One region of the Pseudomonas sp. KB-10 genome, then DNA from elsewhere that is predicted to be linked to it. Evidence: riboswitches for the same ligand, from Rfam matches in the RefSeq annotation. Region 1 holds a riboswitch; each other region holds the start of a gene.
The links. Region 1 has a riboswitch for cobalamin ahead of cobG (precorrin-3B synthase). Riboswitches for the same ligand answer to the same signal wherever they lie in the genome.
Positions count from the first base shown of each region.

Region 2: another riboswitch for cobalamin. It lies ahead of DXK50_RS19690 (TonB-dependent receptor domain-containing protein); the one in region 1 lies ahead of cobG (precorrin-3B synthase).
Region 3: another riboswitch for cobalamin. It lies ahead of cobO (cob(I)yrinic acid a,c-diamide adenosyltransferase); the one in region 1 lies ahead of cobG (precorrin-3B synthase).
Region 4: another riboswitch for cobalamin. It lies ahead of DXK50_RS19320 (energy-coupling factor ABC transporter permease); the one in region 1 lies ahead of cobG (precorrin-3B synthase).

Region 1 covers NZ_QYYB01000001.1:923,919-931,150, reverse strand. Annotated here, with positions in the region: gene DXK50_RS04320 ((2Fe-2S) ferredoxin domain-containing protein) at 1-92, opposite strand, end outside; gene DXK50_RS04315 (cobalt-precorrin-6A reductase) at 322-1,047, opposite strand; gene cbiE (precorrin-6y C5,15-methyltransferase (decarboxylating) subunit CbiE) at 1,044-2,246, opposite strand; cobalamin riboswitch at 2,303-2,494, shown strand; gene cobG (precorrin-3B synthase) at 2,588-3,901, shown strand; gene DXK50_RS04300 (precorrin-8X methylmutase) at 3,894-4,520, shown strand; gene DXK50_RS04295 (precorrin-2 C(20)-methyltransferase) at 4,520-5,260, shown strand; gene cobJ (precorrin-3B C(17)-methyltransferase) at 5,488-7,143, shown strand.
Region 2 covers NZ_QYYB01000007.1:288,751-295,982, forward strand. Annotated here, with positions in the region: gene DXK50_RS19675 (acetyl-CoA carboxylase family protein) at 1-1,206, shown strand, start outside; gene DXK50_RS19680 (alpha/beta fold hydrolase) at 1,217-2,167, shown strand; gene dxs (1-deoxy-D-xylulose-5-phosphate synthase) at 2,250-4,145, shown strand; cobalamin riboswitch at 4,360-4,568, shown strand; gene DXK50_RS19690 (TonB-dependent receptor domain-containing protein) at 4,656-6,542, shown strand; gene DXK50_RS19695 (cobalamin-binding protein) at 6,591-7,232, opposite strand, start outside.
Region 3 covers NZ_QYYB01000003.1:419,327-426,558, forward strand. Annotated here, with positions in the region: gene moaB (molybdenum cofactor biosynthesis protein B) at 1-35, shown strand, start outside; gene DXK50_RS10530 (molybdopterin molybdotransferase MoeA) at 32-1,246, shown strand; gene DXK50_RS10535 (C40 family peptidase) at 1,394-2,014, shown strand; gene DXK50_RS10540 (C40 family peptidase) at 2,099-2,623, shown strand; gene DXK50_RS10545 (hypothetical protein) at 2,630-2,950, shown strand; cobalamin riboswitch at 2,989-3,344, shown strand; gene cobO (cob(I)yrinic acid a,c-diamide adenosyltransferase) at 3,529-4,140, shown strand; gene DXK50_RS10555 (cobyrinate a,c-diamide synthase) at 4,140-5,432, shown strand; gene bluB (5,6-dimethylbenzimidazole synthase) at 5,429-6,082, shown strand; gene cbiB (adenosylcobinamide-phosphate synthase CbiB) at 6,086-6,994, shown strand; gene cobD (threonine-phosphate decarboxylase CobD) at 6,987-7,232, shown strand, end outside.
Region 4 covers NZ_QYYB01000007.1:210,979-218,210, reverse strand. Annotated here, with positions in the region: gene DXK50_RS19335 (hybrid sensor histidine kinase/response regulator) at 1-280, shown strand, start outside; gene DXK50_RS19330 (TetR/AcrR family transcriptional regulator) at 524-1,165, shown strand; gene DXK50_RS19325 (acyl-CoA dehydrogenase family protein) at 1,162-2,811, shown strand; cobalamin riboswitch at 2,935-3,138, shown strand; gene DXK50_RS19320 (energy-coupling factor ABC transporter permease) at 3,191-3,874, shown strand; gene amn (AMP nucleosidase) at 3,971-5,443, shown strand; gene DXK50_RS19310 (hypothetical protein) at 5,552-6,358, shown strand; gene DXK50_RS19305 (threonine dehydratase) at 6,360-7,232, opposite strand, start outside.

The DNA of each region.
Region 1 (7,232 bases):
GCTTCGACGCGCTGCTGCAAACGCTCGGCAGAAGCTCCACGACCAAGGCCGGGGCCGATGAACAGAACGCGGGCGTAGGGGGCTTGGCTCATGACGGTCTCCAGAACGGGCCGGCAGTCTAGCAGCGCGTCGTGGTCCGGAGGCAATCCAGCGGGTGATAGAAAGCCCGGTGCGCGCGGCGCACCCTACGGAATTAACGCAACATAGGCGTAGGGTGGACGGCGCTTTTCGCGTCCACCACGATGCCGCTTTGTAGGAGCCGCGCCCCGCGGCGAATACAGACGAATGGAAAAAGCAAGGCTTCGCCCCGGGGCGGGGCTCCTACAGGAAAGCCTGCAGCGCCTCCCACAGGGCGTCCGGTTCGGTGAACTCGCGCGTCACAGCCGGCAACTCGGGACGGCGCAGTAGCAGCACCGGCAGGCCCAGCTCACGGGCGACCTGCAGCTTGGGTTCGGTGGAGGCGCTGCCGCTGTTCTTGCTGATCAACACGTCGCAGCGGATACGGGCGAACAGTGCACGCTCCTCGTCCAGCGAGAACGGTCCGCGCGCGCCGAGGATCTCGGCGCGCGGCGGCGCCGGTTCGCTCTGCAGGCAGCGCACCGTCCAGTGCTGGTGCTCGGGTATCTCGTGCAAATGTGCCAGCGGCTCACGGCCGGAGGTGAAAAACGGCCGCTGGAACGGCGCCAACGCGCGGGTCAGTTCATCCCAGCCATCCACCTCGCGCCAGTCGTCGCCCGCGCCCGGCTGCCAGCCGGGGCGGCGCAGGGCCCAGCAGGGCACGCCGGCGATCTCGGCGGCGCGGGCGGCGTTATGGCTGATCTGCGCGGCATAGGGGTGGGTCAGATCCAGCAGCACCTCGATGCCTTCTTCGGCGATAAAGGCCGCCAGGCCCTCGGCACCGCCAAAGCCACCGACGCGCACGCGGCAGGCCAGGTCGTCCGGCACCCGGCCGAGGCCGGCCAGGCTGTAGACGGTTTCCGGTCCGAGGCGACGGGCCAGGCGCAGCGCCTCGGTGGTGCCGCCGAGCAGCAGGAGTCGCGCGCTCACGGTTTGCGCACCGCCAGCAGGGTGATAGGCAGCGCCGCGCGCCAGGTGTCGAAGCCGCCCAGCGGCTGCGCCTGGGCCACAGTGAGCCGCAGCAGCTCGCCACCCTGCCGTTCGCGGAAGGCCACCAGCGCCGCCTCGCTCTGAATGGTCACGGCATTGGCCAGCAGGCGGCCACCGGGCTTGAGCGCGGCCCAGCAATCATCCAGCACACCGGGTACGGTGACGCCGCCGCCGATAAAAATGGCATCCGGCGCCGGCAAGCCGTCCAGCGCCTCGGGCGCATGCCCGGCGACCAGTTGCAGCCCGGGTACGCCGAGGGCATCGCGATTGTGGCGGATATGATCCTGACGGCCCTCATTGGCCTCGACGGCGATGGCACGGCAGGCCGGGTGCGCGCGCATCCATTCGATGCCGATGGAGCCACAGCCGGCGCCGACATCCCACAGCAGCTCGCCGGGCAGCGGCGCCAGGCGCGCCAGGGTCACCGCACGCACGTCACGCTTGGTCAACTGGCCGTCGTGGCGGTAGGCGTCGTCCGGCAGGCCGCAGGTCGGCGGCAGCAGTTGCGCACCGGCGTCGGCCAGGCATTCCACCGCCAGCAGGTTGAGGTCGGCGCCGCGCGGCAGGCTCCAGCTTTCGGCCAGACCATCGACTCGGCGCTCCTCCGGCCCGCCAAGGTGTTCCAGCAGGGTCAGGCGGCTGGTACCGAAACCACGGGCGCGCAGCGTTGCGGCAACCTGTGCGGGCGTGTCGCCATCGGCACTCAGCACCAACAGGCGCACGCCGGGAAACAGCCGGGCGTTGAGCGTGGCCAGCGGCCGGCCGACCAAGGAGACCACCTCAACCCCCTGCAGCGGCCAGCCCAGACGCGCCGCCGCCAGCGACACCGAGGATGGCGCCGGCAGTACCTGCAACTCGTCGGCCGGCACCCGGCGCGCCAGGCTGGCGCCGACGCCGTAGAACATCGGATCGCCGCTGGCCAGCACGCACACGGCCTCGCCACGCCGCGCCAGCAGCGGCTCGAGATCGAAGGGGCTGGGCCAGGTTTCCCGCTCACCACCGATGCACCGCGGCAGCAGCGCCAGCTGGCGCGGCGCGCCGACGATGCGCGCAGCCGCCAGCAGCGCGCGGCGCGCGGCCTTGCCCAGGCCGGGGTAGCCGTCTTCGCCGATGCCGACCAGGGTCAACCAGGGTTTCATCCACCTTCCTCGCAAGTAGCCGACAGGGCGCGTGTCGCGACGCCGGGCAAAGCGGGCATAATACAGCCTTCGTCGGTGCCCCCTATAAAACGGGCCTAAGAGGGAATCCGGAGCGATCTCTGATCGCGACCGAGCTGCCCCCGCAACTGTAAACAGCGAGTCCAATGCAATCGGCCACTGGGTAACCGGGAAGGCGCAGCGGATCATGACCTGTCAGCCAGGAGACCTGCCGACGAACGCTGGTCGCGAGTGCCAACATCGGGCGGGGTGTACCGATGCCATGGAGTCCCCTATGGGATTTCGCTGGTTCGGTCGCCGCGTCGTTAGTCACAGGTGACCGTTTGAACGCCTCCATTCGTCCTTCCGCCTGCCCCGGCCTGCAGCGCATCGTCCCCGCGCTGGATGGCGGCATCTGCCGCATCAAGCTGCCCGGCGGGGTGCTGCGCAGCGCCCAGGCGCGCGTGATTGCCGAGGCGGCCAGGCACTGCGCAAGCGGCGTGCTGGAGCTGACCAACCGCAGCAACCTGCAGATTCGCGGCGTCCTGCCCGGCCAGGAAAGCACGCTGGTCGACGCGCTGCTCGGCGCTGGCCTTGGCCCACGCGTGGCCGCCGCCGACGATGTGCGCAACCTGCTGCTCAGCCCTGCCGCCGGCCTCGATCCGCATATGCGGATGGATGTGCGCCCGCTGGCCAGCCAGTTGCTCGACCTGCTGCAGGACACCCCGGCGCTGCATGCCCTGTCGCCCAAGTTCGCCCTGCAACTGGACGGCGGTGAAGCCCTGGCCATGCGTGAACACCCCCACGACCTGTGGCTGGCCGCCGAGGACGAACGCCATCTCGTTCTGGGCCTGGCCGGCTGCCCCGGCGACGCACCACTGGCGAGAGTCGAGGCGACTCAAGCAGTCGAGCTGGTGCGCCAGCTCCTGCTGCTGTTCCTCGAGCTCACCACCTCAGCGCAGACGCGCATGCGCCAACTGCTGACGCACAATTCGGCAGCCGACCTGCTGCAACGCCTGCAGACCCGACTGGATCTCCCTCTGCAGCCGGCACCGGCCACCTGGCAGCCGACTGATAGCGTCGGACGCGCCCCAGCTGGCATTTATCCACAGGCGCAAAGCGGCCTGTGCATGGTAGCCGCTGGCGCCCAACTGGGCCGCTTGCACGCCGAACAACTGACCACGCTGGCCGAGCTGAGCGAGCGCCATGGCGACGGCGAACTGCGCCTGACACCCTGGCAGGGTCTGCTACTGGGCAACGTCGCCGAAATCCGCGCCAGCGAGCTGCTGGCTGAGCTGGACCAGCTGGGCCTGCTGACCCAGGCCGACGAGCCGCTGCTCGGCCTGGTCGCCTGCACCGGTTCGGCCGCCTGCGCCCGCGGTTTGGCCGACAGCAAGCACCACGCCCTGCATCTGGCCGAGCTGCTGCGCGAAAGCGGCGCCCGACCACAGGTACATCTCAGCGCCTGCCCGCGCAGCTGCGCCAGCGCGCGGGTGCAGCCCTACACCCTGCTGGCCAGCACGCCCGACCACTACCAGCTCTACCAACGCACGCCCGAGACGCCCGGTTTAGGCCGTCTGCTGGCGCCGGCCATGACCATCGACGAGGCCGGCGCCTGGTTCGCCCGCCAACACCCCGCAGGAACACCCGATGCTTGATTACATCCGCGACGGCCAGGAAATCTACCGCCGCTCCTTCGCCACCATCCGCGCCGAGGCCAATCTCGACGGCATTCCCGCCGACCTGGAAAAGCTCGCCGTGCGGGTGATTCACGCCTGCGGCATGGTCGATGTGGTGGAGGATCTGCGCTTCTCCGCCGGTGCCGGCGCCGCCGGCCGCGCCGCGCTGCTGGCCGGCGCGCCGATTCTCTGCGATGCGCGCATGGTCGCCGAGGGCATCACCCGCCCGCGCCTGCCGGCGAACAACCCAGTGATCTGCACCCTGCACGACGCCGGCGTGCCGGAGCTGGCGCGCGAACTGGGCAACACCCGCTCAGCGGTGGCCCTGGAGCACTGGCGCGAACATCTCGAAGGCAGCATGGTGGTGATCGGCAATGCCCCCACCGCGCTGTTCTACCTGCTGGAAATGCTCGACGCCGGCGCCCCCAAGCCGGCGCTGATCATCGGCATGCCGGTGGGTTTTATCGGCGCGGCTGAATCCAAGGATGCCCTGGCCGCAGACAGCCGCGGCGTGCCGTACGTGATCGTGCGTGGCCGCCGTGGCGGCAGCGCCATGGCGGTGGCCGCGGTCAACGCCCTGGCTTCGGAGGTGGAGTGATGGCCGGTCGTCTGCTCGGTCTCGGCGTCGGCCCCGGCGACCCCGAGCTGCTTACCCTCAAGGCCCTGCGTCTGCTGCAGTCGGCACCGGTGGTGGCCTACTTCGTGGCCAAGGCCAAGCACAACGCCGGCCACGGCGGTAACGCCTTCGGCATTATCGAGGAGCACCTGGACGCCGCCCAGCAGCGCCTGCCGCTGGTCTATCCGGTGACCACCGAGAAGCTCGCCCCGCCGCTGTCCTACGAGGATGTGATCGCCGACTTCTACGACACCTGCGCCGAGCAGATCGCCCGGCTGCTGGACGCCGGCCAGGACGTGGCGGTGATCTGCGAGGGCGACCCGTTCTTCTACGGCTCCTACATGTACCTGCACGACCGCCTGGCCGAGCGCTACGAGGTGGAGGTGGTGCCCGGCGTGTGCTCGATGCTCGGCTGCGCCTCGGTGCTCGGCACGCCGCTGGTGTACCGCAACCAGAGCTTGAGCGTGCTCTCCGGCGTGCTGCCGGAAGACGAACTGGAACAGCGCCTGCGCGACGCCGAGGCCGCCGTGGTGATGAAGCTCGGGCGCAACTTCGACAAGGTGCGCCGCGTGCTGCGTAAGCTGGGCCTGGATGGCCGCGCCCATTACGTCGAGCGCGCCACCATGGCCAGCCAGAAGATCGTGCCGCTGGACGAGGTGGAGCCGATGGATTCGCCGTACTTTTCCATGATTCTGGTGCCCGGCCAGAAATGGCGGGGGTGAACACTCTCTTCCCCTGTAGGAGCGGCTGGGCGGCATTCCGCTTCAGCCGCGAAAGCGCTTCGCGGCTGAAGCCGCTCCTACAGTTCAGAGGGTGAATGAAAACCCGTCACCACGCGCCCTACGCAATCCTTGCAGGGGCGTCGTGGGAGGCGACAGTCGCCGCTGAAGCGTCTCCCACGGATCGCGCCCCATTCCCCGGCTTGCATCCGGGCTACAGGATTTACCGCATGAATATCGTCATCCTCGGCGCCAGCGCGCTGGTCACTGCACAACGCCTCAAGGGGCTTTATCCACAGGCCGTGATCCATGGTCTGCGCGGCCGTGTCGATGGCGCCGAGCGCCATTACGACGAGTTCGGCGAGCAGCTGCGCGCGCTGTATCGCGAAGGCCAGCCGCTGGTGGTGCTGTGCGCCGCCGGCATCGTCATCCGCAGCCTGGCCGCGTTGCTGGCGGAAAAGGGCGCCGAGCCGCCGGTGCTGGCCCTGGCCGAGGACGGCAGCGCCGTGGTGCCGCTGCTCGGTGGCCTGGCCGGAGTCAACCGCCTGGCCCGCGAGATCGCCGCGCACCTGGGCGTGACGCCGGCCATCACCACCAGCGGCGAGCTGCGCTTCGGCACCTGCCTGCTGGAGCCGCCGACCGGCTATGCGCTGGCCGACCTGCAGCAGGGCAAGCGCTTCGTCAGCGACCTGCTCGGCGGCGAAAGCGTGCGCATCGAAGGCCAGGCGCCCTGGCTGGAGGCCGCGCAGTTGCCGGTGGATGACGCCGCCAGTCGGGTTATCCACATCACCGCACAGGCGCGCCCGGCGCAACCGGACGAACTGTTGATCCACCCGCGCGTTGCCGCTGCGCTGATCGAACGCCCCAGCGCCGACCTGGCCACCCGACTGCAGCAGGCGCTGAGCGATGCCAAGCTGGCGCCGCAAGCGCTGGCCGTTCTGCTCGCGGACAAAGCCTGGATGGCCAACGCCGACCTGCACGCGGCAGCACAGGAACTCAGGCTGCCACTGCGTTTTATCCACAGCGGCTCCCAACTGCCTGCCGAATGCCACCAAGGCAACGGCCTGCGCCTGCTGCTGGGCGAACAGCCGCTGGATATCGAGAGCCTGGGCCAGCGCCGTGGCCGTCTCAGCGTGGTGGGCCTCGGACCCGGCGCAGCCGAGCATATGACCTCGGCCGTGCGCCGCGCCCTGGACGAAGCCGAAGATCTGCTCGGCTACGACACCTACGTGAAGATGGCCGGCCCGCTGCGCGCCGATCAATGCGTGCACCCCAGCGACAACCGCGAAGAACTGCAGCGCGCCGCCCATGCCTTCGAGCTGGCTGCCAGCGGTCGCCGCGTTGTGATGATCTCCTCGGGCGACCCCGGCGTGTTCGCCATGGCCGCCGCCGTGATGGAGGCGCTGGAAAGTCTGCAGAACGAGGCCTGGCATGGCGTCGAGCTGGAGGTGCTGCCGGGCGTTTCCGCTGCCCTGGCCACTGCCGCCAAGGCCGGCGCGCCGCTGGGCCATGACTTCTGCCTGATCTCGCTGTCCGATAACCTCAAGCCCTGGGCGGTGATCGAAAAACGCCTGGAGCATGCCGCCGCAGCGGATCTGGCCATGGCCTTCTACAACCCGATCTCCAAGGCCCGCCCCTGGCAGCTTGGCCGCGCGCTCGACTTGCTGCGCCAGCACCGCGAACCGGAAACCCTGGTAGTGCTCGGCCGCGATATCGGCCGCCCCGCCGAAGCCCTGCGCAGCCTTACCCTCGGCGAGCTGACCCCGGAGATGGTCGACATGCGCACCCTGGTGATCATCGGCTCCAGCCAGACCCGCCGCTTCCCGCGTGCCGATGGCGGCGAGTGGGTCTACACACCGCGTTGGTACCCCGTGCAAGCCGACTAAACCATCGTCCTCATGCAGGATTGCCAAGCGCTTGTAGGAGCGGATTTATCCGCGAATTTTCGCGGCTGAAGCCGCTCCCACGGATCAAG
Region 2 (7,232 bases), on a different contig from region 1:
ACCGACCGCATGCTGGCCCTGGCCGAGCAATGGCGCCTGCCGGTGGTGCTGTTCGCCGAAGGCGGCGGCGGCCGGCCGGGGGATACCGACTTCGTCGGCGTGGCCGGGCTGGACTGCCACACCTTCGTCGCCATGGCCAAACTCTCCGGCCTGGTGCCGACGGTGGGCGTGGTCTCCGGCCGCTGCTTCGCCGGCAACGCCGCACTGCTCGGCTGCTGCGACGTGATCATCGCCACTCGTAACGCCAGCATCGGTATGGCCGGCCCGGCGATGATCGAAGGCGGCGGCCTGGGCAGTTTCACCCCCGAGCAGGTCGGCCCGACCTGCGTGCAGGGCCCCAACGGGGTGATCGACGTGCTGGTCGAAGACGAGGCCGCAGCGGTCGCCGTGGCCAAGCAGTACCTGGGCTATTTCCAGGGCCCGGTGAGCGACTGGCAGTGCAGCGATCCCCGCGAGTTGCGCCAGGTGATCCCGGAAAACCGCCTGCGCGTGTACGACATCCGCAAAGTAATCGAGCTGCTGGCCGATGACGGCAGCGTGCTGGAGCTGCGCCGCCAGTTCGCCCCCGGCCTGATCACCGCGCTGATTCGTATCGAAGGCAAGCCGTTCGGGCTGATCGCCAATAACCCCGTGCACCTGGGTGGCGCCATCGATGCCGTGGCCGGCGACAAGGCCGCGCGCTTTCTGCAATTGTGCGAAGCCCATGATCTGCCCATCGTCTCGCTATGCGACACCCCCGGCTTCATGGTCGGGCCGGAAGCGGAGAAACAGGGCACGGTGCGTCATGTCTCGCGCCTGTTCGTCACCGCCGCCAGCCTTACGGTGCCCTTCTTCACCCTGGTGCTGCGCAAGGGTTACGGCCTCGGCGCTCAGGCCATGGCGGCCGGCAGCTTCCACTCGCCGCTGTTCACCGCTGCCTGGCCCAGTGGCGAGTTCGGCGCCATGGGCTTGGAAGGCGCGGTACGCCTGGGCTTCGCCAAGGAGCTGGCAGCCCAGCCGGACGAGACCGCGCGCCAGGCGCTGTTCGACAAGCTGGTGGCCAAGGCCTACGACAACGGCAAGGCGCTGAACATGGCCAGCTACCTTGAGATCGACGCCGTGATCGACCCGGCAGACAGCCGCGCCTGGCTGCTGCGCGGCCTCAATGCGGCGCCACGTCCGCCCCGGCGTGATGGCAAGAAACGTCCCTTTATCGACACCTGGTAAGGACATCTCCATGCATATCGATCACCGCCTGCTCGCCGCCAATGGCATCGAACTCAGCCTGTACAGCGCCGGCCCCAAGCACGGCCGGCCGGTGTGGCTGCTGCATGGCTTTCCCGAGTGCTGGTACGCCTGGCATCCGCAGATCGAGGCGCTGGCCACCACCGGCTATCGCGTGTTCGCCCCGGAAATGCGCGGCTATGGCGCCAGCAGCGCGCCGGCCGACCCGGCGGCCTATGACCTACTCACCCTGTGCGGCGATATCCAGGCGGCAATGGGCATGCTCGGCCAGCGCGAGGTAGCGGTGGTCGGCCACGACTGGGGCGCGCCGGTGGCCTGGCACCTGGCGCTACTGGAGCCTGAGCGGGTCAAGGCGCTCGGCGCGCTGTCGGTGCCTTTCGGCGGCCGGCCGAAACGCCCGGTCATCGAGATGATGCGCGAGGCCTTTGCCGGGCGCTTCCACTACATTCTCTACTTCCAGCAGCCGGGCGTGGCCGAGGCCGAACTGGACGAAGGCATCGGCCGCAGCCTGCGTCTGCTGCTCGGCGGCCTGGGCGATGCCCTGCTGGCGACGGAAAAACCGGCCGACGCGCGGCTGTTCGATGGCGTGCCGGATGACCTGCCGCTGCCGGCCTGGTGCAACGAGGCGACGTTCGCCCACTACCTGCGCACCTTCGAGCGCCACGGTTTTCGCGGCGCGCTGAACTGGTACCGCAACTTCGAGCGCAACTGGCAGCGTACCGAGCACCTGGCCGGACTGCAGATCACGCAGCCGACGCTGTTCCTGCTCGGGGAAAACGACCCGGTGGGCCGCTTCGAAGCGCCGACGCTGAAACGCATGGGCGACAAGGTGCCGCAGCTGGAGCGCCACGATCTGCCTGGCGCCGGCCACTGGCTGCAGGGCGAATGCGCCGAACGGGTCAGCGCCCTGCTGCTGGATTTCCTTGCACGAAATTACCGGTAGCGCCGATGTGGTCAGCAGATTGGGCTGTTTTCCTGGCATCAGGTAAACTGCCGCATCTTTTACGCCTATAACGATTCGCCTGATGCCGACCACTTTCCACGAGATCCCCCGCGAGCGCCCGTTGACGCCGCTGCTCGACAGCGCCAACACGCCCGACGAACTGCGCCGCCTGGCCGAAGCGGACCTGGAAACCCTCGCCGATGAACTGCGCCAGTACCTGCTCTACAGCGTCGGCCAGAGCGGCGGGCACTTCGGTGCCGGCCTCGGCGTCATCGAGCTGACCATCGCCCTGCACTACGTCTTCGACACTCCCGATGACCGCCTGGTGTGGGACGTCGGTCACCAGGCCTACCCGCACAAGATTCTCACCGGTCGCCGCGAGCGCATGGCTACGCTGCGCCAGAAGGACGGCCTCGCCGCCTTCCCGCGCCGCTCCGAGAGCGAGTACGACACCTTCGGTGTCGGCCACTCCAGCACCAGCATCAGCGCGGCGCTGGGCATGGCCATCGCCGCCCGCCTGAAAGGCGAGAAGCGCAAGAGCGTGGCGGTGATCGGCGACGGCGCGCTGACTGCCGGCATGGCCTTCGAGGCGCTCAACCACGCCACCGACGTCGGCGCCAACATGCTGGTGATCCTCAACGACAACGACATGTCGATCTCCAAGAACGTCGGCGGCCTGTCCAACTACCTGGCCAAGATCATCTCCAGCCGCACCTACGCCAGCATGCGCGAGGGCAGCAAGAAGATCCTCTCGCACCTGCCCGGCGCCTGGGAGATCGCGCGCAAGGTCGAGGAACATGCCAAGGGCATGCTGGTGCCCGGCACCCTGTTCGAGGAGCTGGGCTGGAACTACGTCGGCCCCATCGACGGCCACGACCTGCCCACCCTGCTGGCGACCCTGCGCAATATGCGCGACCTGGACGGCCCGCAATTCCTCCACGTGGTGACCAAGAAGGGCAAGGGCTTCGCCCCGGCCGAGCTTGATCCCATCGGCTACCACGCCATCACCAAGCTGGAGCCGGTAACGCCTGTCGCCGCCCCCAAGAAGCCCAGCGGCCCGAAATACTCCAACGTGTTCGGCCAGTGGCTGTGCGACATGGCCGCAGCCGACAACCGCCTGGTCGGCATCACTCCGGCGATGAAGGAAGGCTCGGACCTGGTGGCCTTCGCCGAGCGCTTCCCCGAGCGCTACTTCGACGTGGCGATCGCCGAGCAGCACGCCGTGACCCTGGCGGCCGGCATGGCCTGCGAAGGCGCCAAACCGGTGGTGGCGATCTATTCCACCTTCCTCCAGCGCGCCTATGACCAGTTGATCCATGATGTCGCCGTGCAGCACCTCGACGTGCTGTTCGCCATCGACCGCGCCGGCCTGGTCGGCGAAGACGGCCCGACCCACGCCGGCAGCTTCGACCTGTCCTACCTGCGTTGCATCCCCGGCATGCTGGTGATGACCCCGAGCAACGAGAACGAGCTGCGCCGCATGCTCACCACCGGTCACCTGTTCGACGGCCCGGCCGCCGTACGCTACCCGCGCGGCAGCGGCCCCAACGCCCCGCTCGATGCTGGCCTGGAGCCGCTGGAAATTGGCAAAGCGGTGGTGCGCCGTCAGGGCAAGGGCGTCGCCCTGCTGGCCTTCGGCGTGCAACTGGCCGAAGCCCTGCGCGTCGGCGAAACGCTGGACGCCACGGTAGTCGACATGCGCTTCGTCAAACCCCTGGACGAAGTCCTGCTGCGCGAACTGGCGAGCAGCCATGCGCTGCTGGTGACCATCGAGGAAAACAGCATCATGGGCGGCGCCGGCAGTGCGGTCAGCGAATTCTTCGCCGCCGAGAATTGCCAGGTGCCGATGCTGCACCTCGGCCTGCCCGACTACTACGTCGAGCACGCCAAGCCCAGCCAGATGCTCGCCGAATGCGGCCTCGACGAAGCCGGTATCGAACGCGCGGTACGCCAACGCCTGAGCCTGCTGCAGACTTGAGCATGAAGCCCGCTCATCGCCGGATGAGCGGGGCTTGCTTGTCATTCATACCCACCCGAACTAAGGTGCGCGCACTTCATGTTCCGCCAGGGTGTGCTGCGCAAGCGGCGTCAGCAGGCCGTTGAAAACCTAGGCGAGGCAAGAACGGCCGAAAAAGCGAAGTTTACGAGTCGTAAATGAGCATTTTTGACTGGGCTCGCACACGACGCCGTTCTTAACGCAGTATTGCCAACGCAGGTAGTTTTCAACGGTCTGCTGAACGGGAAGTCGGTGCGCTCTTCATGAGCAATCCCGACGCTGCCCCCGCAACGGTAATCGACAGCGAGCGCTGAGCTTGCGCCACGTCCTGTAGCCACTGGGCCATACCTGGGAAGGCGGACGCGGGTCGAGAGCCCGGAGACCGGCCCAGGCGGTGTGACTGGTGTTGCGGAGGGCGACACGGTCAAGCGCCGCCCTGCCCGCGCTTGCGCCTGCCCTCCTCAACCGTCTGCCGACCGTTGAGGAAATAGAATGAAACTGCCCCTTCTGGCTCTGGCCATAGCCGTCACGCCAGGCCTATCGCAGGCTGCCGAACCTTATCTGGCCGAGCCGCTGGTCGTTACCTCTGGACGCCTGTCCGAACCACAAGCACAGGCTACCGCCGCCAGCACGGTGTTCGAGCGAGCGGACATCGAGCGCCTGCAGGCCAGCAGCGTGCCCGACCTGCTCAGCCGCGTGCCCGGTGTGTCCATCGTGCAGAGCGGCGGTCGCGGTAGCCTCACCAGCCTGCTCCTACGTGGCGCCAACGCCAACCAGACGCTGGTATTGGTCGATGGCGTACGTCTGAATGCGGCCGCCAGCGGCCTGGCCCGCCTGGAATTTCTCAGCCCTGAGCAGATCGAGCGTATCGAGGTTGTGCGCGGCGCCCGTTCGGCGCTTTACGGCTCCGACGCCATTGGCGGGGTGATCCAGATCTTCACCCGGCGCGGCGAGGAAGGCCTGCAGCCACGCCTGCGCCTGGCCGCCGGCAGTCAGCAGACGTTCGAACGCAGCCTGGGTCTATCCGGCGGCGACCAGCGCACCCGCGTCGACCTCGGCGCCAGCCTGGTCGAGCGCGCCGGTTTCGACCGCTCCCAGGATGGGCGTGGCTACGACAATGACCACGACGGCCTGCGCCGCAAGGCTTTCAACTTGAGTCTGGAGCATCGCTTCACTGACCGCCTCAAGGGTGGCCTGAACCTGCTTGAGCAACGCGGCGAGAGTGAATACGACGATCTGTTCAGCTTCGATCCGGGCAATCCCAGCGAACACTTCAGCGTCTCCAGTGTCGCCGGTCATCTCGAGGCACAGCTCGCTGAGCGCTGGAGCAGCCGCTTGGAGCTCGGCCACGGTGAGGACAAGAGTGAAAACCGCGACCCGTTGAATGCCGACAACAACTATGTCTACAACACCTACCGCGACAGCGCCGGCTGGCTCAACAGCCTGCGAATCGGCGACGCTCACCAGGTACTGCTCGGCCTCGACTGGTACGAGGAGCGCTTGGGCAGCGACAGCGATTTCAGCCACAGCGAACGCTGGAACCGGGCCGCCTTCGCCCAGCACCGTTATCGTGGCAACGGTTTCGCCACCGAACTGGGCCTGCGCCACGACGACAACCAGCAGTTCGGCAGCGAGAACACCTGGAACGCGGCGCTGAGCCTGGACCTGGCCGAGCGTCTGGAGCTGGTACTGAGCTACGGCGAGGGCTTCCATGCACCGACCTTCAACGACCTTTACTTCCCGACCAGTTCGTTCTACGGCGGCAACCCGGATCTCGCCCCGGAGCGCTCGAAGACCTACGAGGCACAACTGCGCGGCGATCACCTGGATACCCGTTGGAGCCTGTCGGCCTACCGTACCGAGGTCGAGGACCTGATCACCGTGGTCAGCGACCCGGTGACCTTCTTCAGCACTCCAATGAACGTCAACAAGGCGCGTCTGCAGGGCCTGGAACTGAATATCGAACGCGAACTGCTGGGCTGGCAGGCGACCCTCGGCGCCAATCTGCTCGACCCGCGTGATCGCAACAGCGGCCACACCCTGCCGCGCCGCGCCAAGCGCAGTCTGAGCCTGGACCTGGATCGTCAGTTCGGCGCGTTCGCCGCCGGCATGACCTGGCAGGCGTTCTCCGGCCGCTACGACGATGCCGCCAACAATCGCAAGATCGCCGGCTACGGCCTGCTGGGTGCGCGCGCAAGCTGGCGGATGGACGAGGAGCTGCTTTGGCAGGTCAAGATCGACAACCTGCTGGACAAGAACTATTCCCAGGCCCTGTACAGCCGCCCTGATGATCCGTTCTTCAGCAGCGTGAGTTATTACGGCTACCGCGAGGAAGGCCGCAGCGCCCTGCTCTCGCTGACCTGGACGCCGCAACTCTGATGCCACTGCACGCACGCAACCTGCTTGGGGTGCGCAGCGCCCCATGAACTAGCGTGCGGCCCTCATCAGCTCGCACAGCTGCTCGATGGCGCCCAGCATCTGCCGGCTGGGTCGTTCCAGGCCCTTGTCCGGCACCGCCCACACCTGCCCCCGGCGCACCGCATGTAACTGGGGCCAGGCCTGCCAGCCGGACAATTCGGCGTTGCTGCCGCCAAGAATCACATCGGGGTCACGCGCCAGCACCGCCTCCACGCTGACCTGAGGCGCCGGCTGCGGCAGGTCATCGAACAGGTTGCGCGCTCCGCACACCTGTAGGGCATCACCCATCAGTTGCCGGCCACCGATGGTGTAGAGCGGCTGGTGCCAGATTTGATAGAACACCGACAGGGGCCGATCGCGCCGGTAGCGCTGACGCAATGCAACCAGCTCGGCGTGAAACTCGGACGCCAGCTGCTCGCCCCGCTCCCGCCGTCCAATTCGCTTGCCAATGCGTACGAACACATCACCGAGTTGGTCGAGGCGTTGCGGCTCGACGAGCAAAAGATCGATGCCTAGCCCGCGCAACTGCGCCTGCTGCGCGGGCGGCACGCTGCCTGGCGCGATCAGGATCAGATCCGGCGCCAGCTGCAGCAGACGTTCGAATTCCAGCTGGCCATAACGGCCGACAGTGGGAAGGTGCGCCAACGCTGC
Region 3 (7,232 bases), on a different contig from region 1:
TGAAGCAAGCCGCCGCCTGCGAGACGCGCGGATGACCTGCTGCGATCATCCCGGCCTGTTGCCCATGGAAGCGGCGTTGCAGCGCCTGCTGGCACTGGCCGACGCTGCGCCCATCGAGCAGGCCGAACAGGTTGCGCTGGCTGAGGCCGATGGCCGGGTACTGGCTGAGCCGCTGATCGCTGGGCTGGATCTGCCGCCCTGGGCCAACAGCGCCATGGATGGCTATGCCCTGCGGCTGGCTGACTGGGAGGGCCAGCCGCTGCCGGTCAGTCAGCGTATTCAGGCCGGTACTGCGCCTGAGCCCCTGCAGCCGGGCACCTGCGCGCGTATATTCACCGGTGCGCCATTGCCAGAAGGCGCCGACACCGTGGAGATGCAGGAGAACGTCGAGGTCGATGAAGCCGGGTGCGTGCATTTTCGCGAGGCGCTGAAAGCCGGGCAGAACGTCCGTAACCAAGGTCAGGAAACTCGCGCGGGAGAGTGCGTGCTGCCTGCCGGTACGTGTTTGGGCCCTATCGAGCTTGGGTTGGCGGCGTCTCTGGGAGCGGCGCAGCTCGCTGTGCGTCGGCGCTTGCGCGTGGCCGTGCTGTCCACGGGCGACGAGCTGGTGGAGCCGGGGCGGACGCTCGGTCCAGGGCAGATCTACAACAGCAATCGGCGCCTGCTGATCGCCTGGCTGCAGCGTCTGGGCTGCGCGGTGGTGGATGCGGGGATATTGCCCGATGACCTGCAGCGCACCCGTGAGGCGCTGGGCTCGTTGGGCGCGGTCGATCTGATTCTTTCCACGGGCGGTGTGTCGGTAGGCGAGGCCGACTATCTCGGCCTGGCGCTGCGTGAGGCGGGCGAGTTGGCGCTGTGGAAACTGGCTATAAAGCCGGGCAAGCCGCTGACTTTCGGCCATTACCAAGGGGTTCCGGTGATAGGCCTGCCGGGCAATCCGGCCTCCACACTGGTCACCTTCGGTCTGTTGGCGCGTCCTTATATACTGCGTCGCCTTGGTGTGCAGCGGGTCGAACCTCTGGGTTTCGTTGTGCCGGCGGGGTTCACCTGGAACAAGCCGGGCAAACGTCGAGAGTACCTACGCGCACGCCTGGAGAATGGTCGTGTGGTGCCTTACGCCAACCAGAGTTCTGGCGTTCTGCGCAGTGCCGCGTGGGCCGAAGGTCTGGCTGAGGTAGTGGAGGGCAGCACGCTGGCCGAAGGGGACGCGCTGCGTTTTATTCCCTTGAGCGAGATTCTCGGCTAGTGCCTGATTCGTCCGGCTGTGCGACAGCCGGGCGCGTTAGATGGCGCGGCAAAACCACTGGGTCACATTTCCAGCGATAGAATTTGCAAATGAGCGTTATAGAGGGCATAGTCGCCGACTTGTAAATCAACCGACACGGTCGTGCCCATGCTAAAACGCTTCGCACCCCTCGTGCCTCTTGCACTGACAGTCTTTCTCGCTGCCTGCGCCGGCCATTCGCCGCAGTCGCAGATCAGCGAAGCCAAGGTCGAGCCGGTTGCTCGTCCGCTCTCTCATCAGGCCGAGCCTGCTGATGATGAAATCAGCGCGCTGATCGACGACAAGCCCTATGAAATGCCGCAGCTGGCCGACAGCCTGCTCGATCTCGGGCGTTCGCTGATCGGTACGCGCTATCGCTACGGTGGCACCTCGGTGCAGTCCGGTTTCGATTGCAGCGGTTTCGTCGGTTATCTGTTCCGTGAGGAAGTCGGCCTGGAGCTGCCGCGCTCCACTCGCGAGCTGATCAACCTCGACGCGCCCAAGGTTGCGCGTGCCGATCTGGAACCGGGCGATCTGATCCTGTTCAACGACCGCGGTCGTGGTCGCGTCAGCCACGCCGGTATCTACCTGGGCGATGACCAGTTCATCCATTCCAGCAGCAGCCGCAGCGGTGGCGTGCGCATCGACAGCCTTGACGACAGCTACTGGAACCGCAGTTACCTGCAGGCCAAGCGTGTTCTTGCGCTGGCTCCGGTGGAGGAGCAGGTGGCAGCCAAACGCCACAATTGATGTGTCACGGCGTAACCCCAGGGTTGCGCCGTTTGTCTGCAATCGGCAGAGTAGGGCGCATTCAGGCTTTGGATTGCCTCGCTTATGCGCCTCACGCCCCGCGTCGTCCTCATTTCTTTCGCCCTGCTGCTGAGCGCCTGTAGCGGTCGCGCTCCAGCTCCCCAGCCCGTCTACCAGCCACCGGTCTCTTCGTCCTCCTATCAGGGCGGCGCCGAAGACGTATTGTTCCGCGCTCTGGGGCTTGTCGGTACCCCTTATCGTTCTGGTGGCAACACGCCGGAAGGTGGTTTCGACTGCAGCGGTTTGATCGGCTACGTCTACCGCGATGCTGCCGGTATCAGTCTGCCTCGCTCGACACGTGAGTTGAGCGCGATGCGCACCCCAGGCGTGCGCCGCGATGCCTTGCAGAGTGGTGACTTGGTGTTTTTCGCCACCAATGGCGGGCGCGCCGTGAGCCATGCAGGTATCTATGTCGGCGAAGGGCGTTTCGTACATGCGCCATCCAGTGGCGGTACCGTGCGCCTAGACAGCCTCGACAATGTTTACTGGCAGCGCGTCTATCTCGATGCCAAGCGGGTGATCACGCCCGAGCTTGCCCGCAACCCCTGAGGCGCCATGGCCGAGCCTATCCGTCTGCCGCCTCAGCCCGAGGTCTGCGAGCTTTGCGCGCGGCCTGTAGCACTCACCCGTCACCATCTGATTCCCAAGGCGCTGCACGACAAGGCTTATGTGCAAAAGCGCTTTGCCCGTCACGAACGTATTACCGCCACGCTCTGGGTATGCCGGGCCTGCCATAACCAGATTCATCGGCTGTTCAGTGAAAAGGAGCTGGCGCTGAGCTACAACAGCCGGGACGCGCTGTTGGCGGATGAGCGCCTGCGTACCTTCGTCGAGTGGCTGGCCAGCAAGCCGCCGGGTTTCACGCCCCGGCATTAGCGGTATCGGCGTTGACGGGCAGGGCTGCCAGCCTCTACCCTGCGCGCCTTGCTTCAGGTGCCCCGCGCCGTTTCCATCGACGGCGCCGGGGTGAAACAGGGAAGCCGGTTCCAATGCCGGCGCTGCCCCCGCAACGGTAGGTGAGTCAAACGCTGCATAAGCAGACCGTGTGAAAACGTAGCGAGCGAAGGTCAGGTAAGGCAAAAACAGGCGAGAAAGCGGAGTTTACGAGCTGTAAATGAGCATTTTGAGACTGTTTTTAACGCCGCATGGCCGAGCGCAGTAGTTTTCACGCAGTCTGCAAGGCCACTGTGTATTCGCACGGGAAGGCGCAGCGTCGAACCTTTCAGGTTCGCTCACGAGCCCGGAGACCGGCCTGTCGCAGTTCCACGGCATCGCGGAGGGCGTTGTCCGGCCAGTGCTCCGGTTCTACCGGGGCCTCGGTGTTGCCCGCCTTCCGCTCGCCTGACCAGCCATTGGCGCCTGTATGAGGTCGCGCGGATCATCGCGATTCTTCATTGTCGTTCGCACTGTTCCTGAAGCAGGCAACGCGGGCACCTGACTTGCAGGAGCACAGCATGAGCGAATCCGCCGAACGCGACGCCCGCCACAAGGCGCGCATGCAGCGCAAGAAAGCCCTGATCGACGAGAAGATCGCCCAGGCCCAGGATGAATACGGCCTGCTGCTGGTGCACAGCGGCAACGGCAAGGGCAAGAGCAGCAGCGCCTTCGGCATGGTCGCGCGCGCCCTTGGTCATGGCATCAGGGTCGGGGTGGTGCAGTTCATCAAGGGCGCGGCCAGCACCGGTGAGGAAACCTTCTTCCGCCGTTTTCCCGAGGAAGTCAGCTATCACGTGATGGGCGAGGGCTTCACCTGGGAGACCCAGGATCGCCAGCGCGACATTGCCAAGGCGCAGGAAGCCTGGGCCGTGGCGCGACGCTTGCTGAGCGACGAGTCCGTCGGCCTGGTGGTGCTGGATGAGCTGAATATCGCTCTCAAGCACGGTTACCTCGAACTGGATGCGGTGCTGGCCGATATCGAGGCCCGGCCGCTGCTGCAGCACGTGGTGGTGACCGGCCGCGGGGCCTTGCCGGGGATGATCGAGGCGGCCGATACGGTCACCGAGATGAGCCTGGTCAAGCATGCGTTCAAGTCTGGCGTGAAGGCGCAGAAGGGCATCGAATTCTGATGACGACACGTCACTGCCCGGCGTTGCTGATCGCCGCCCCGGCTTCCGGCCAGGGCAAGACCACCGTCACCGCTGCGCTGGCGCGTTTGCATACGCGCCAGGGACGACGCGTGCGGGTGTTCAAGTGCGGGCCTGATTTTCTCGACCCGATGATCCATGCCCGTGCCAGCGGCGCGCCGGTGTACCAGCTCGACCTGGCCATGGTCGGTGAGGCGGAGAGCCGTCGCCTGCTGTGGCAGGCCGCGGGCGAGGCGGATCTGATCCTCATCGAAGGGGTGATGGGCCTGTTCGACGGCAAGCCCTCGGCGGCGGACCTGGCGCGTCATTTCGGCGTGCCGGTGCTGGGCGTGATCGACGGCGCGGCCATGGCGCAGACCTTCGGCGCCCTGGCCCATGGCCTGGCCACCTTCCAGCCCGATCTGCCCTTTGCCGGTGTGCTCGGCAATCGGGTTGCCAGCACGCGCCACGGCGAAATCCTGCGCGATGCCCTGCCGCCGAGCATTCGCTGGTTCGGCGCCTTGCCGCGCAGCGCCGCGGTGGAGCTGCCCAGTCGCCATCTGGGCCTGGTGCAGGCCGCCGAGCTGGCGGATCTGGATGCGCGCCTGGACGCCGCCGCCGATGCGCTGGCGGCCAGTGCCGATGTCGACCTGCCGCCGGCGGTGAGCTTCGCCGCGCCGCATATCAATGAACTCGCGCCCTTGTTGAAGGATGTGCGCATTGGCGTGGCGCGCGATGCGGCGTTCGCCTTCCTCTATCAGGCCAATCTCGACCTGCTGCAGGGGCTGGGGGCCGAGCTGCGCTATTTCTCGCCGCTGGCCGATAGCGCGCTGCCCGAGGTAGACAGCCTCTATCTGCCTGGCGGCTACCCCGAGCTGTACCTGGCCGAGCTGGCGGGCAACCAGGCCATGGCCGCAGCCATCCGTGCCCATCATAAGGCCGGCAAGCCGCTGCTCGCCGAATGTGGCGGCATGCTCTATCTGCTCCACGAGCTGCGTGACAAGCAGGGCGCCAGCGGCCGTATGCTCGGCCTGCTGGCCGGCAGCGCCGCATTGCAGCCGCGCCTGACCGCGCTGGCCCTGCAGGAAGTGACGCTGCCGGAGGGCGAGCTGCGTGGCCATAGCTACCATCACTCGCGCCTGGACAGCCCGCTCGAGCCGCTGGTACGCGGGCGCTGTCCGAACGGCAAGCCGGTGGCCGAGGCGGTGTATCGCCTGGGGCGACTGACCGCCAGCTATATCCACTTCTACCTGCCGTCCAACCCGGAGGCAGCCGCCGCGCTGCTGCGTCCATGAGCGAGCACGCCTTCAGCCCCGAGGAGCGCTCAGCGGTGTACCGCGCCATCGCCGAGCGCCGCGACATGCGTCATTTCAGCGGTGGAGAGGTATCGGCGGAGGTGCTGGCGCGCCTGCTCGAAGCCGCTCACCACGCGCCCAGCGTTGGCCTGATGCAGCCCTGGCGCTTTGTGCGCATCCGCGATGCGCAACTGCGCGAGGCGGCTCATGCGCTGGTGGAGGCCGAGCGGGTACGCACCGCGGAGGCCCTGGGCGAGCGCAGCGACGAATTCATGCGGCTGAAGGTCGAGGGCATCCGCGATTGTGCCGAGCTGCTGGCGGTGGCGCTGATGGACGGACGCGAGGCACATGTCTTCGGGCGACGCACGCTGCCGGAAATGGATATGGCCTCGGTGGCCTGCGCGATTCAGAATCTGTGGCTGGCCGCGCGCGCCGAAGGTCTGGGGCTGGGCTGGGTGTCGCTGTTCGATCCCGCAGCGCTGGCCGAGCTGCTGGCCATGCCGGCCGGCAGCAAGCCGGTGGCGCTGCTGTGTCTGGGGCCGGTGGATGCCTTCTATGAAAAACCCATGCTGGTGCAAGAGGGCTGGGCCTCGCCTCGACCGCTGAGCGAGCTGCTGTTCGAGAATCGATGGGGAGTGCAGGGTGACTGAACGATGAGCCTGGCGCTGATCACCTGCGCCGGTGTGGCGCTGGACGCCGTGCTGGGCGAGCCACGCCGCGCGCATCCGCTGGTGGCCTTCGGGCGCCTGGCCGATTGCCTGGAGCAGCGTTTCAACCCGGCCGGTGGTGGCTGGCGCAGCCATGGTGTCACCGCCTGGTGCCTGGCAGTACTGCCGCTGACTCTGCTCACCTGGCTGCTGGTGCAGATCAGCGGGTTGGGCTGGGCGGTGGAGATCTTCGCCCTGTATTTCGCCATTGGCCTGCGCAGTCTTTACGAGCACGCGCAGCCGGTGGCCCGCGCGCTGCGTCTGGGTGATCTGCAACTGGCACGCGAGCGGGTCGGCTGGATGGTCAGCCGCAACACCGCCGAGCTGGACGCCACCGGCGTGGCCCGCGCCGGTACCGAGTCGGTGCTGGAGAACGGTTCCGATGCGGTATTCGCTGCCTTGTTCTGGTTCATCGTCGCCGGTGCGCCCGGCGTGGTGCTGTACCGCCTGAGCAACACCCTGGACGCCATGTGGGGCTATCGCAACGAGCGCTTCGAGCGCTTCGGCTGGGCGGCGGCGAAGATCGATGACCTACTCAATTACATCCCGGCGCGCCTGGTGGCGCTGACCTATGCGCTGCTCGGGAATACCCTTCTGGCGCTGCGCTGCTGGCGCCGGCAGGCACCGTTGTGGGACAGTCCCAATGCTGGCCCGGTGATGGCCGCTGGTGCCGGCAGCCTGGGAGTGAGTCTGGGCGGCGCCGCCGAATACCACGGCGAGCTGCATGAACGCCCGCAGCTGGGCGAGGGCCCGGCGCCGCGCGCGCGGGATATCGAACGGGCGATGAACCGGGTCGCTGCCGGCGTTGGCCTGTGGTTACTGTGCCTGATGATCTGGGAGGTGCTGGGTGCTTGAACACGGAGGTCGACTGCGCGCGGCGGCGCAGCGCTATGGCATCCCCCTGGAGGACTGGCTGGACCTGTCCACCGGTATCGCCCCCTATGGCTGGGATCTGCCGCCGGTTCCGGCTCAGGCGTGGGCGCGCTTGCCCGAGGTCAACGATGGCCTGGAGGCGGCGGCGCGCGATTATTACGGCGCCGCCAGCCTGTTGCCGGTGGCCGGTTCGCAGGCGGCGATCCAGGCTCTGCCACGC
Region 4 (7,232 bases), on a different contig from region 1:
CGAGGCGCTGGAGCTGCTGCGCGGCGAAAGCGTCGACGCCGTGCTTCTGGACTGCCAGATGCCGGTTATGGACGGATTCGCCACCTGTCGTGCAATTCGCGCGCTACCCGGTTGCGCTGAATTGCCGGTGCTGGCGATCACAGCGCACAGCCACAGCGGCGACCGCGAGCGCTGTCTGGCTGCCGGCATGAGCGATTACCTGGCCAAGCCGGTCAAGTTCGAAGAGCTGCGCGTATTGCTGCACGACTGGGTGTTGTGCCGGCCGCCCGCCGTCTCCTAGCGCTGCGCCTGGGTAGGGCGGTGCAAGCCGCCATGGAGGCCAGGCCGGTCTGTTACCGGCCCATGTCTGCAGTCGTTGCGGCCAGGTACTTGTACCTGGCCGCAACAAGTCCTGCCGCGCTATCGATGGCTTCGGCGCAACCTGTCTACCGATGTCTGTTCGGCCGCAGATTTGGCCGGATCGTCCCTTTAGCCATGATCTGAATCCTGATTCACTGCTGCAGAGTGAATCAGGATTCAGACCATGGCTTACCGCATCACCGAAGCGCGAATCGACCGCGACCAGGCCCAGCGCCAGCGCATTCTCGGCTGCGCGCTGGAAAGGGTCTGTGCCGGTGGTTTCGCCGCCCTGACCATGCAGGCGCTGGCCGACGACGTTGGCATCGCCACCGGTAGCCTGTACCGGCACTTTCGCAGCAAGGGTGAACTGGCTGCCGAAGTCTTCGCCGCGGCCAGTCAGCGTGAAGTGGATGCCCTGGCTGCTGCCTTGCGTGGGCCGGGAACTGCCAGCGCACGTCTGCGCCTTGGTCTGGAACAATTCGCTGCCCGCGCCTGGCATAGCCGCCGTCTGGCCTTCGCCTTGATCGCCGAGCCTGTCGATCCAGAGGTCGACGAGCAACGCCTGCTCTATCGTGAAGCCTACGCCGAGCTGTTCAGCGATCTGCTGGAGGAGGGCGTCGGCGCTGGTGAGTTTCGTGTCGAGCAGATCGGCCTGGTGGCGGCCTGCCTGGTCGGCGCCATTGCCGAGGCTCTGGTCGGACCGCTGTCGCCGCCTGCCCGCGCCGCTCGCGAAGCGGGTAGACCCACTCTGCAACTGGCGCAGGTCAGCGCCAGCCTCGTCACCTTCTGCCTGCGCGCCGTGGGCGCCAAGGAGTCAAACCGATGAAACCCAGTCTGCACGCCGAAACCCATGAGGTGTTCAACCAGGTGCCCAGCCTCGACGGCGCCAACCTCTACCGTCTCGATCTGCCACTGCAGGAGTGGGTGCGCCGCTACGATGGCGGCTGGGCCGACGAGCGTTTGAGTACCTACGGTGCATTGGCCGGTGGCGCGCTGATGCAGGCGGGCTTTCTCGCCAACGAGAACAAGCCGGTGTTCAAGAGCCATGACCGCTACGGCAACCGCATCGACCTGGTGGAATTCCACCCGGCCTATCACGAGCTGATGCGCACAGCCATCGAGCAGGGCCTGCCGTCGCTGCCCTGGACCGACCCGCGCGCCGGTGCCCATGTTGCCCGCGCCGGGCTTTCCTATCTGCACAGCCAGGCCGAGTCCGCCAGCGGTTGCCCGCTGACCATGACCTTCGCCGCAGTGCCCGCCATTCGCCTGCAGCCCAATATCGCCGAGCAGTGGCTGCCGAAGATACTTGCCACCGAGTACGACCCGCGCAATCTGCCGATGGAGCAGAAGGCCGGCGTCACCATCGGCATGGCCATGACCGAGAAGCAGGGCGGCACCGACGTGCGCGCCAACACTACTCGCGCCTATGCCATCGGTCTCGGCGGGCCGGGGCAGGGCTACGAGCTGGTCGGCCACAAGTGGTTCTGCTCGGCCCCGATGTGCGACGCCTTCCTCACCCTTGCCTACACCGACAAGGGGTTGAGCTGCTTCCTGCTGCCGCGTCACCGCCCGGACGGCACGCGCAACGCGTTCTACATCCAGCGCCTGAAGAACAAGCTGGGCAACTGGGCCAACGCCTCCAGCGAGGTGGAATACCGCGGCGCCTTCGCCTGGATGCTCGGCGAGGAAGGGCGCGGCGTGCCCACCATCATCGAGATGGTGGCCATGACCCGCTTCGACTGCATGGTCGGTTCCAGCAGCCTGATGCGCCAGGCGTTGACCCAGGCCGCGCACCACTGCGCGCATCGCCAGGTGGGCGGCAAGATCCTCGCCGACCAGCCGTTGATGCAGAACGTCCTGGCCGACCTGGCGCTGGAGAGCGAAGCCGCGCTGGCGCTGTGCATGCGCATGGGCCGCGCGCTCGATCATCTGCATGACGAGCAGGAAGACAAGTTCGCCCGCCTGGTCACCGCCGTGGGCAAGTACTGGATCTGCAAGCGCGCCCCGGAAATGATCTACGAGGCCAGTGAATGCATGGGCGGCGCCGGCTACGTCGAGGAAACCATCATGCCGCGTCTGTATCGTGAGGCGCCGGTCAACTCGATCTGGGAAGGTTCAGGCAACGTACAGTGCCTGGACGTGCTGCGCGCCCTGTCCAAGGAGCCCGGCGTGCTCGACGCATTGTTCACCGAACTGGGCGATGGCCATGGCGATGCCCGTCTCAAGGCGCATATCCAAAGGCTCAAGGCTGATTTCAGCGACACCGCTGACGTTCAATACCGCGCCCGTCAGCTCACCGAGGACATGGCTGTGGCACTGCAGGCCAAGCTGTTGCTGGAAGCTGGCAACAGCTTGGTCAGCGACGCCTTTATCGCCAGCCGCCTGGAGGGCCGCGGCCGCGTCTACGGCACGCTGCCGCGCGGCATCGACGTCGAAGCGCTGCTGGCGCGTAGCACGCCGCATCTGCTTTGATGTGGCAGCGATCTTTTACCAGGGGAGTTGGTTTTTTTCAGCCGATTTTCTTTTGGGAACAACTGTGCGTGCGAAGAGGACTGAGACGATCAGTCTGGCCGCTGTTTTTTAGCCAGACGGGCGGGTAATCTGGCGGCCGATGGTTCTGCGTTCACAGTCGTGACGCGGATGAAAAGGGAACAGGGTGCGGTGAATCTTGCCAATGCCCTGGCTGCCCCCGCAACTGTAAGCGGCGAACGAAGCCCCTCATGCCACTGACTTCGGTCGGGAAGGCGGGCGAAGTGCCAAGCCGTGAGCCAGGAGACCTGCCATCGGCAACGGGCGTTTCGCCCATCCTTCATCCGAATCGTCGCGCGGTGGGCGCGGCCAAGGAACTTGCATGCATATCGAACCGGGCGTCGTCGAAGGCGCCAAGATTTTCCTCAGTTACGCAACGGCGGTCGCTGCCTTCGGCCTGACCGCCAAACTGGCGCGCGATGCCATCCGCGACAACGGCGGCGTCACCGCGCTGGCGCTGCGCAGCCTGCTGACCACCGCGCTGGTATTCTGCTTCTTCGAGGTATTGCCGCATCACCCCGTGGGTGTTTCCGAAGTACACCTGATTCTTGGCTCGACCCTGCTGCTGCTGTTCGGCGCCGGCGCCACCGCCATCGGTCTGGCCGCAGGTCTGCTGCTGCAGGGCCTGCTGTTCGCCCAGTTCGATTTGCCGCAGTACGGCATGAACGTCACCACCCTGTTGATTCCGCTGTGGGGCATCAGTCTGTTGGCCAAGCGTATCGTCGCTCCGGGTACCGCCTACGTCGATCTCTCTTACAAGCAGGCGCTGGCGCTGTCGACTGCCTATCAGGGCGGCATCGTTGCCTGGGTCGCGTTCTGGGCCTTTTACGGTCACGGCTTCACCAGTGACAACCTGGCCGCCGTGGGCAGCTTCGGCCTGGCCTACATGAGCGTGATCCTGATCGAGCCGCTGATCGATCTTGGCGTGCTGGCCGCAGCCAAGGCGCTGTCGCGTTTCAGCCAGGGGCCGCTGTTCAACGCGCGCCTGCATCAGGCTGCCGTCTGATGACAGCGTGGCGACCGAATTGCCGGTCGCCACGCTATGTTTTGCCACAAGGATGCAGGCAAGATAGGCGCGTACGTTCAGTCAGGAAGATGCGCCGTGAAAGCCTGCTCAGATGATTTCATCATTGCCCACACTCCCGAAGAGGCGGTCGACCGCCTCGCCGCGTTGCACCAGGAAGCCACTGGCGCCCTGAGTCACGCACTCAAGCGCTACCTCAAGGAGCGCATCCGCCCGGACGCCAGCGAGCACTGCCTGTTCCGCTATCCCGAATTGCGCCTGACCTACCTGTGCCAGGGCGAGGTGCCGACCACCGTACGTGCCTACGCCAAGGTGCAGGTTCCGGGTACCTACGCGATCACCGTGACCCAGCCGGCTGCCTTTCGCAAATACCTGCTGGAGCAGCTGCGTCCTCTGATGAACGACTTCACCCTGCGTGTGGAAGTCGGCCGCAGCCAGCAGAATATTCCCTACCCCTACGTGGTCGAGGGCGGTGACGAGCTGGCCGGCAGTGGCGTGACCGCTGCCGAGCTGGCGCGAGTGTTCCCCAGCACCGATCTGTCTGCCGCCACCGACGGCACCGCCGATGGCCTGTATGACTGGGAGAATATCGACCCGTTGCCGCTGGCTCTGTTCGACGCAGCGCGTACCGATTTTTCTCTCAAGCGCATACAGCACTACACCGGCAGCGATTGGAGCCACGTGCAGCCGTGGATTCTGCTGACCAACTACCACCGCTACGTCGACCAGTTCATCCGCCATGGCCTGGATATGCTGGTGGGTGACTCGCGCTTCACCCGTATGGTGCTGCCGGGCAACGTGGTGGTCGAGCGCGGCATGGCCGAGGGCGAGATGCAGGCGATCATCGAGAACGTGGTCTGGCACCGCTACCAGATGCCGGCCTACCATCTGCAGGCGGATGACGGCCATGGCATCACCCTGGTCAATATCGGCGTCGGTCCGTCCAATGCCAAGAACATTACCGATCACCTCGCCGTGCTGCGCCCGCATTGCTGGCTGATGATCGGTCACTGCGGCGGCCTGCGGCAGTCGCAGACCATCGGCGATTACGTGCTGGCCCACGCCTATATGCGCCGCGACGGAATTCTTGACCGCGTGCTGCCGCCGCACATCCCGCTGCCGGCGCTGGCCGAGGTGCAGCAGGCGCTGCAGGAAGCCGCCAAGCTGGTCACCGGTGAAGAGGGTGACGAGCTGAAAAAGCGCCTGCGTACCGGCACCGTGCTGACCTACGACGATCGCAACTGGGAGCTGCGCTGGGCTCAGGAGCGGCCGCTGATCAATCTGTCGCGTGCGGTGGCGGTGGACATGGAAAGCGGCACCATCGCCGCGCAAGGCTATCGCCTACGGGTGCCCTACGGCACGCTGCTGTGCGTGTCGGACAAACCCCTGCACAGTGAGATCAAGCTGCCAGGCGCGGCGGGCGCCTTCTACGAACGTGCGGTGACTCAGCACCTGCATATCGGCATCGCGGCGTTGGAGCTGATGCGCAGTCAGCTTAACTCGCTGCATTCGCGCAAGTTGCGCAGCTTCGACGAGCCACCGTTCCGTTGAGCGTCTGAGGTGGGTGTGGCCTGACGCACAGTCCGGTCACGCCCTGGCGTTAGGCTGCAGTGTTCTGGTTTACACTCGCGCCCGTCATGGACGAACGAGGCGATAGGCATGGAGCAGGCACGTCTGCTGCTCACGGCACTGTGGGAACCCTTCAGTTTCTTCAATCTTTTTCTCTACACCGGTCTGGCGCTTCTGCTTGGCGCGGTTGCTGGCCTGTTGCTGGCGTTCAAGCTGCACCGGTTGGGCTGGCTGGCACGTAACAAGCGCTGGCACCACTGGCTGCTCAAACTCTACTTTCTGCTGCTGCCCCTGGCCGGAGGTTTTCTCGGCGTCCAGGGTGGGCTGTTGTACGGCAGCCAGCAGCAGATCAATCGCCATCTCGATAGCTATGCGCCTCTGGTGCAGGCACTGGCCGACGATATCTGGAGCGACTTCCAGGCCTATGTCGAGGCGCAGGAGCAGGGACTATTGGCCGTGCGTGATGTCAGTGTGCAGACGCTGCTCAAGCAGCTGGCGCTGGACTACGTCCATCGTGAGCGGCTGCAAGAAGCTGGCGAGCGCGCCGAAGCCTCGACCACTGAACGCATCGCCTTCGACCTGCTCGACCGGCTGCGTGCCAGTCTGCTGGGCAAGGCGATAGGCGAGATGGCAGTGGAGAAAACCGCCCGTTACAGCGGGCTCAACGAGAAGGTGCTGAATCAGGTGCTGGATGCGCGTATCGAGCAGCTCTTTCAGGCCGAGTTCCTCCTCGGCCTGCTCAAGCGGCAGATCGGCCATGTGTTCAAGCCGTTCTATATCGCATTGCTGATTCAGCTTGGTCTGCTGCTGGCTCTGATCGCTGCGGAATGGGGCGTTTCGCGCCGGTTACGGCAGACGCCCGGACGGCTGCCTGCCGAGCCTCTGCCGCTGGCCTGAGTCAGGCTGCGGCTGGTGCTTCGTCACGCAGCAGGTCGGCCAGCGCCAGCCGGTCGATGTTGGCGCCGCTGAGCACCACGGCAACACGCTGGCCGGCGTTGCGTTCGCGCTCCTGTAGCAGGCCTGCCAGGGCGGCAGCGCCGGCGCCTTCGGCGAGGTTGTGAGTGTCCTCGTGATAGGCGCGGATGGCGGTGCGAATTTCCGCATCGTCGACCCGCAGGATGCGCGCCGCGCCCGCGCTGATAACGTCCAATGCCAATTGCTGCGGTTGGCGGCAGGCCATGCCGTCGGCCAGGGTGACGGCGCGTTCGGTCTGTACCAGGCAACCTTGTTCGAAACTCTGCGCGTAGGCATCGGCGCCGCTGGCGACCACGCCGACGATTTCGGTGTCGAGGCCGAGCAGGTCGCGGGTGCGGATCATGCCGCAGATGCCCGAGCCGAGGCCGATGGGCACGTACACCCGGCGCAGGTTCGGTACCGCCTCAAGCAGTTCCAGGGCATAGGTGGCCACGCCGCGCACCAGATCCTCGTGCAGCGACGGCACCCAGTGCAGGCCGTCGCGTTCGGCCAGACGCGCGGCCTCGGCGCGGGCTTCGTCGAAGTCGCGGCCATGTTCGATCACCTCGGCGCCAAGGGCACGCATCGCGGCGTTCTTCTCGCGGGCGTTGCCGTGCGGCACCAGGATGCGGATCGCCAGTCCCGCTGCGCGTGCAGCCAGCGCCAGGCTCTGGCCATGGTTGCCGCGGGTGGCGGTGACGAGGCCGCGCACCTGCGGCTCGCGGCGCAGCAGGGCGTCGATGTAGACCAGCCCGCCGCGCACCTTGAAGGCGGCGGTGGGCGCGTGGTTCTCGTGCTTGACCCACAGCTCGCAACC